DNA from 2 places in the Spongiibacter sp. UBA1325 genome. Region 2 is predicted to be linked to the other one. Evidence: predicted binding sites of a transcription regulator. Region 2 holds the regulator's gene; the other holds the start of a gene.
What was found. The regulator FNR, encoded in region 2, switches genes on or off when oxygen is low (the NO sensors DNR and NnrR bind a similar motif). The targets are predictions, from matches to a motif close to TTGATNNNNATCAA.
Positions count from the first base shown of each region.

Region 1 (3,426 bases), on a different contig from region 2:
GAATAGGTCAGACGCGCTCGCACTCGGTAGCCCCAGGAGAAGTCCTCGACAAATCCGTCGTCGGTGCAGTTTTGCGGCTGTGAATTCGGCTGGACACCCGCTAACAGGCTCAACACAGGGTGCGAGTCACAACTCACCGGAATAATCCCCGGTAGCGGCGGTAATAGGTTCAGGATGGCCGGCGGTAGCGGCAGCCCACTGTTTATTGGCTCAAAGTCACCGATGCCAAAGGTTGCCGAACGACCATAGTTAATCGCCTCGTTCATCCCCCCTATCCACACCCCACCTACTTCGGCGGCGATCGCCAAGCGGTCTGCGCCCATTACCTGCTCAAAGAAGCGGATAAAGGTCATCTGCGCCTGGGTGTATTCAACATTATCGAAACCATGCACCACGCCGCCGGGACCAGCGGCAGCACCACGATCAGCAATCCGCGACCACTCGTTAAGCGAACCCAGCGCCAGTGTCTGGCTGATTTCTACGGTATTAATCTGCAAGGGAAGCTCAGGCCGGTAACTGACCTCACCCGACACCGCCCACAGGCCGAGGTTCGTTGCGAAGGTCAGCGCGTAAACTTCGATATCTTCAGGAAACTCGAAAAAGTACTGCGGATTTTCAGGCTGGCCGGTCAGCGGGCTGAAGCTGGTCGCATTAATACCGCTCAATATCGGCGTGCGGCTGTGATAGTTGACGTAATAGGCGCCAATTTCCGTACCGCCCAGCCAGTCAAAGAAATACCGACCCGCAATACCCCACTGCCCGGAATCGCCCGCCTCGTCATCGGCAGCGCGTGGCATAAAGCCCCCGGCAGCGACCTGATCAGCGTCCGGCGCCGCCGTCGACAAGGTCAGCTTGTCGCAACCCCCGCCATAGACATCCGCACTACTCCAGTAGGTGCCGCAGCCTTCAAGAACCGTTCGCTTCCATTCGTATTGATAAAAAGCCTCAATGCTTAATTCCGCGGTAACGCCAATATTGGCGTACAGCAGCCCCACCGGCAGCAGCGCCTCTTTGATCTCAGAGCCGGGGCGGTGCAGCGCAGTCACATCGAAGGGACTAATAATATTCACGCCGTTTTGAATAAACGTGCTTTCCCCCCAGCTCAACACCATATTGCCGGCACGCAGTTCTACGGGAGCGGAGCCAAGCTCAAAATTGCCGTAGAGGTAGTAATCCAAAAACTCAGCGCCCTGGCTTTGGGCCAGGTCATCAAAGCCCTCCGTTTCCAGAGTGCCGTCAACACGGTAATTGTTTGGCACATGGCCGTGAGCGACGTCACCCTCAGCCAAGGCATAGTCATACCAATATTTGAAACGCGTGAACAAACCGATGTTGTCCAGGCTCAACTCAAGGTCGTGCACCCCCTTGAACAACAGGGAATACATATCACCTTTGTCGTAATTTAAATTCCCATCATCGGTGGTACTCACCGACGCGCGCCCCTTACCATCCGTGTTACCCGGACTGAGATAGTCCTCATCCGGGTCCTCCGCACGCCAACTGGCACCGAGAGAAAGGGTCGAATTGAAACTGCCTTCAACCTCCCCCCAGTTAAACGTCAACGCCTGACTCTGGATGGGAACACCCAAGGTCAACGCACTTATACACACTGCTAAATAACGACGGGAACCAACTGCTGAAGTGTTCGCCATGCTTATTCTCCTCGCTTTTTGGAGAGCAAAGTCTCTGCTTATTGCAGTCAGGCTAATGCCCAAGACGAGGTCAGCACTTGTCCTAGATCAAGGAATGCGGCATCGCGTCCGCAGAAGTGAATACACAGGCGCACTAAGACACAGGATCGCCAAATGCCTAAACAATGTCGGCTTAGCGCGAGATTACTATCAAAGACAAGTGCATGAAGAAGGGGGATTTATACATAGAAGGGATGGTCTATGACCTGTTCACACCAACGACATCGTCGCTTTAGTGTGAACAGACCACCGACACACTCAACGCAGATATTGTGCGCCAAGGAAAAGTGTGACCTATTTACTGGGCAAGCAGCCCATTCACAATGCGGTCATTGGCCATATCTATCGCCTTAAGAACACCATATCGGTAATACTCAGGGGTAGCGACAACAGAGATTTCCGTTGTTTTAGCAGAACCTCCGGTGAACAGGCCCACAGCAGAACTAAAGGCATTGGCGGCTTTTTGACTGCCAGAAGTGGTGTCTTCGTTCCGCCCGTAGGCCCCTCCAACTACAATGGGGTCCTTGAGACTGACATAGCCGTTATCTGAAAAGGTCCCACCTAAGTCAACAAGGAACTGCGCGGCAGAACCCGTCGTCACCTGAATACCTTGCCCTACGGCCACCGAGGCGCTCAGCGTGGTGCTTGTGCCGCCACCAAGAGGCACATCCTTAAAGTAATTCACTTCATAGTCTGTATCACTATCAAAGTACGCGAAATGAACATTGTAGTTGATGGCAAATACTGGTGCGCCCGCAGCTTCAGCCAATTCAGCAAAGGCATAAGGCATCGGCTTAACTTGGCTAATTTGATCGGGCACCGAGTATATATTCAGTGAATTCGCGGAGAAGGTCACCTGCTCAGGAGACGATTTCTTCAAAAAAGAAGACAGCCCCGAAGGCGTATAGGGAGCCGCTAGAGGCTTTAATTTTTTCCAAGGTTTTAGCTTTTGCAAATCGCTGACCGGCCTAACATTGAAACCCTTTGCAGTTAAATCAGCGACAAAGTCAGCATATGCCTCGTCGGTAATTTTTTGGAAGGTGGTATCTGGCACGCCGGTTAAATTGGCCTTCAGGGTACTCTTTGCGTATTGCGAGCCACTGCTTTGACGAATCATGGGGCTTACAGACTTCGACGAGCTTGAGTCCTTAGTTACGAAAGAAACCGCAAACTGCGCAACATAGACATCTTTACGCGCCCCGAGCGTAGCAACATTCTTACTTTCGAGGCGATCACCACCGCCACCTCCTCCTACTGAAGCACACCCCACTATCAACGCGGCTATACCGACGACCACAATTAGCCTTTCTTTCATGCCTATCTCCTTGTCAAAATTATTTTCCAACGATAGGAGAAGCGCATAACGCTTGCACCCCCTTGTTCAGGGGGGATATGCAAAGTGTGTGATAAAAAGCTAAATCAAGGGCGTAAGCTACGGCGACGACGGTGACGAGAAATTTATGACGGTGCATTTAGTAATAACTTTTCCAACCCCGGAGGAAGTGGTTGTTGATCTTGATGCGCGAAATAAATACCTGCTCGAACCGAAGGACGAAAACCTATACTGCTGTGGCGGAGTCTCACCGCCATACTTGGTAACTCTTCATTCAGAGAGTTCGCCGTCAGCCGACTAATTATGGCCGGGCTACTGGGGGCAACACCGTAATTGTTCGTTAGCACTACTTCATCACGCGCGCTTGCACAGCAATTTTCTTCCCGCCGTCACACCGCAAAT
Region 1 is NZ_DBTD01000010.1:502,172-505,597, forward strand. Features, by position in the region: gene B3K78_RS14300 (DUF1302 domain-containing protein) at 1-1,652, opposite strand, end outside; gene B3K78_RS14305 (hypothetical protein) at 1,990-3,006, opposite strand; gene B3K78_RS14310 (hotdog family protein) at 3,371-3,426, opposite strand, start outside.
Region 1: the regulator FNR is predicted to act here: its motif matches at 1,730-1,743, upstream of B3K78_RS14300 (DUF1302 domain-containing protein).

Region 2 (3,426 bases):
TTATCACAGTCGTCAGATATCGCACATTCATGAAGAGCGAGGCATCTTTCAGATGGCTGGAGAGTTGTTTGGCGACGCTGATTGGCAGGCGATTGAGTGCGAGATAGATGCCGTCATCGGGCCGGTTGGTCAGCACGAGCGAGATGATTATCTATCGACATTTAAGCCTGAGCACGCGTCTTACTCTGGTGCATTCAAACAGTAGTATTGAAGGGAATATACATGCCGACTGCGATCGCAAGAGAATTTGATAACGCCACTGATATGGTGCGCCGCTATGCAGTACAGGGGCCGCGCTACACGTCGTACCCTACGGCACTGAACTTTAGCGAAGCGTTTACCGATCGCGATTATGTGCGCTTTCTTGACGATGCAAGAAATAGCCCATCGCCGCTGTCCTTATATGTGCACATTCCGTTTTGTCGAAGCCTCTGCTACTACTGTGCATGCAATAAAATTATTACCAAAGACCCGCGAGCAAGTCGTCGTTATCTGGACCACTTAAACAGAGAGCTACAGCTCCTGTCGCGGCATGTGGGTGTGTCCCGCCGTGTAAGTCAGCTTCACCTCGGGGGTGGAACACCCAATTACCTAGACAAAGCGGAAATGACCGAGCTCGTGCATCAACTTGCCAGTCACTTCAATCTCGATGACAGTGACGACCGGGAATTTTCCATCGAGTTGGATCCGCGTTGCGTCGATGAGGATTATTTGGCCTTGCTTAAAGGCTTGGGTTTTAACCGTGTCAGCTTTGGTGTGCAAGATACGAACCCCGATGTGCAGCAGGCCATTAATCGCGTACAGAGTGAAGATATGATCGCCGAGCTGGTGTCATTGGCGCGGCGTTTTAAATTTAGATCGGTGAGTGCAGATTTAATATACGGCCTGCCACTACAGACCGAGGAAAGTTTTAAAGCGACGCTGGACGCGTTAATTGCGATGTCGCCAGATAGAATTGCCATCTACCATTATGCCCATATGCCACAGCGTTTTAAATGGCAAAAGTCGATGGATAGATACCCAATGCCGGATAGCGAAGAGAAACTGAAAATTTTTGCTCTGGCGAGTCAGCGATTGCAAGCTGCGGGGTATTTGCATATTGGTATGGATCATTTTGTTAAGCCCAATGACGAGCTGGCCATTTATCAGCAGCAGGGTCGTCTGCAGCGAAATTTCCAGGGCTATTCGACCTGCCATTCACCCGATGTACTCGGAATGGGGGTGTCGGCGATAAGCTCTTTGGGACGCTGCTATGCGCAGAATGAGAAGGATCTCGAAGCCTACTACGCCGAGATTGAAGCCGGACGATTGCCGGTGACTCGCGGGTTAGAGCTTTCAGCAGAAGATATGCTTCGTCGCTACGTTATTATGCAGTTGGCCTGTAACTTAAAGCTGGACTTTAAGGAGTTGCACGGTCGTTATCAGGTCAGCTTTAGAGAAAAATTTGCTGACGTCCTACCTTCGCTAGAAGAATTTCACAATTCAGGTGTGTTGTTACTCAGTGGTGAGGGGATAAAAATAACGGAAGCTGGGCGGGCGGTTTTGCGAAATGTTTGCATGCTATTTGATGAAAGTTTGTCTCTGCACCGCGGAGCGTATTCCAAAACCTTGTAGCGGTTTACAGGCTTTTGGCGCGCTATTTTATTGTGTAGTAACTTTATCGCGACTACGCCGAAAGTAGACTTGACCCACCCGGAGATAAGGCGTTCAATGGCGGCAGTAATCCCCCCCCCCCGACATGTGTAAGGAGACCACATGCGACGCGCGGAAGCCCCCAAAGCCTGCCCACACAACCCTGCTGTTAGCTGCAACAATTGTCGACTGAGTGGCATCTGCTTGCCGCTGGCTTTGGAAAGCGATGAAATTGTAAAGCTGGACAATATTGTGCAGCGCGGTCGCCCCCTGCCAAAGAGCCGTCATATTTTCCGAGAAGGTGATGCGTTTACGTCTGTATTTGCCGTGCGCTCTGGTGCTGTAAAAACGTATAGCATTACCGATGCTGGAGAGGAGCAGGTCACCGGTTTTTATTTTCCGGGTGAAGTTGTTGGCTTGGATGGTATTGGTCAAAACCGCTACGCGAGTTCCGCTGTTTCATTAGAGGTGTCGGCGATTTGTGAAATCCCTTTTTCGCAGATCGAAGATCTCAGCGGCCAGTTGCCCAATCTTCAACGACACTTTTTCAAGCTGTTGAGTAGCGAGATCGTTGATGATCAGCGACACATTACCTTGCTCAGTAAAAATACGGCTGACGAGCGTGTCGCATCGCTGTTAGTGAGCATCTCCGCTCGCCAGGCGCGCCGTAAATTGTCGGCATCCGCTTTTAGATTGCCGATGTCGCGTGCGGACATCGCCAGCTTTCTGGGGCTCACCGTCGAGACCGTAAGCCGCGTTCTCAGCCGTTTTGCAAAACAAGACTTAATTCGAATCGACAATAAGGAAATTAGCGATCTCGATGTCGAAGGCCTTAAGGCAGCCGCAAACCTTCAGCCGTAATTGTGGCTGTCATTGTGCCGTAGTGGCACAGGCTTGACTCAGATCAACCGGAGCCGCCCGTTGGGCGGTAAACTTTCAATAAATCTCCCCGGAAAGAGTGAGTAGGCCGTGAGTGCAATAATTAGCAATCCCCTAGGTTTTTTGTTCAGTCCCCGTAAGCAGTGGCGCATGGTTGCCGATGCCGGCGATGAGGGTTTGGCGGCCAAGCTGCTGTACCCCATCATTCTTGCCATTGGGCCATGCGTTGCGTGGTACTACGGTGCCAGCCAAGTGGGTTGGACGGTGGGCGATGGCGAGGTGGTGCGCCTGACGCAGGCGAGTGCTCTGCAGATTGTCATTGCCTTCTATTTTGCGATGTTGGGCTCGTTGGCGGTGATCGGTTATTTCGTTCACTGGATGTCCGAGACCTATGGCGCTTCCTCGTCGGTGCTCAAGGGCATCGTTTTATCTGGATACACGGCAACTCCGCTGTTCATTGCGGGGCTTTGCGGTTTCTTTCCTCTTTTCTGGTTTGATTTGACCCTGGGTATTCTGGCCTTGGGTTGGTCTGTATACCTGCTGTATTTAGGTATTCCGCTGGCGATGGGAATTCCTGAAGAGCGCGGCTTTTTGTACGCCTCGGCGGTAGTCGCAATCTGTATGGTGATATTTATGGCGCTAATGGGCGCGGTGGTTATTCTCTGGGATATGGGAATGACACCGGTGTTCACTGATTAGCGGCATAAATGAGTCGGTAGGAAGGTAAATTTTCTGCGGCATAGTGTCGCAGGCCTGTTTAGCTTTCTGTTGATCTGGGTCAGCATTGCGGCCCCCACCTGCTGGGACAATACCCACCTCCATCATGTCTGCCCGAACGGCGCTTGTTGCCGGTTCGCGCATAGTCCACCTGAGGTTCGTGAACTGTCATGACATCTTCGCAAGAACATCCAACTT
Region 2 is NZ_DBTD01000004.1:414,629-418,054, forward strand. Features, by position in the region: gene B3K78_RS04675 (hemerythrin domain-containing protein) at 1-205, shown strand, start outside; gene hemN (oxygen-independent coproporphyrinogen III oxidase) at 223-1,614, shown strand; gene B3K78_RS04685 (fumarate/nitrate reduction transcriptional regulator Fnr) at 1,756-2,493, shown strand; gene B3K78_RS04690 (Yip1 family protein) at 2,602-3,210, shown strand; gene ccoN (cytochrome-c oxidase, cbb3-type subunit I) at 3,399-3,426, shown strand, end outside.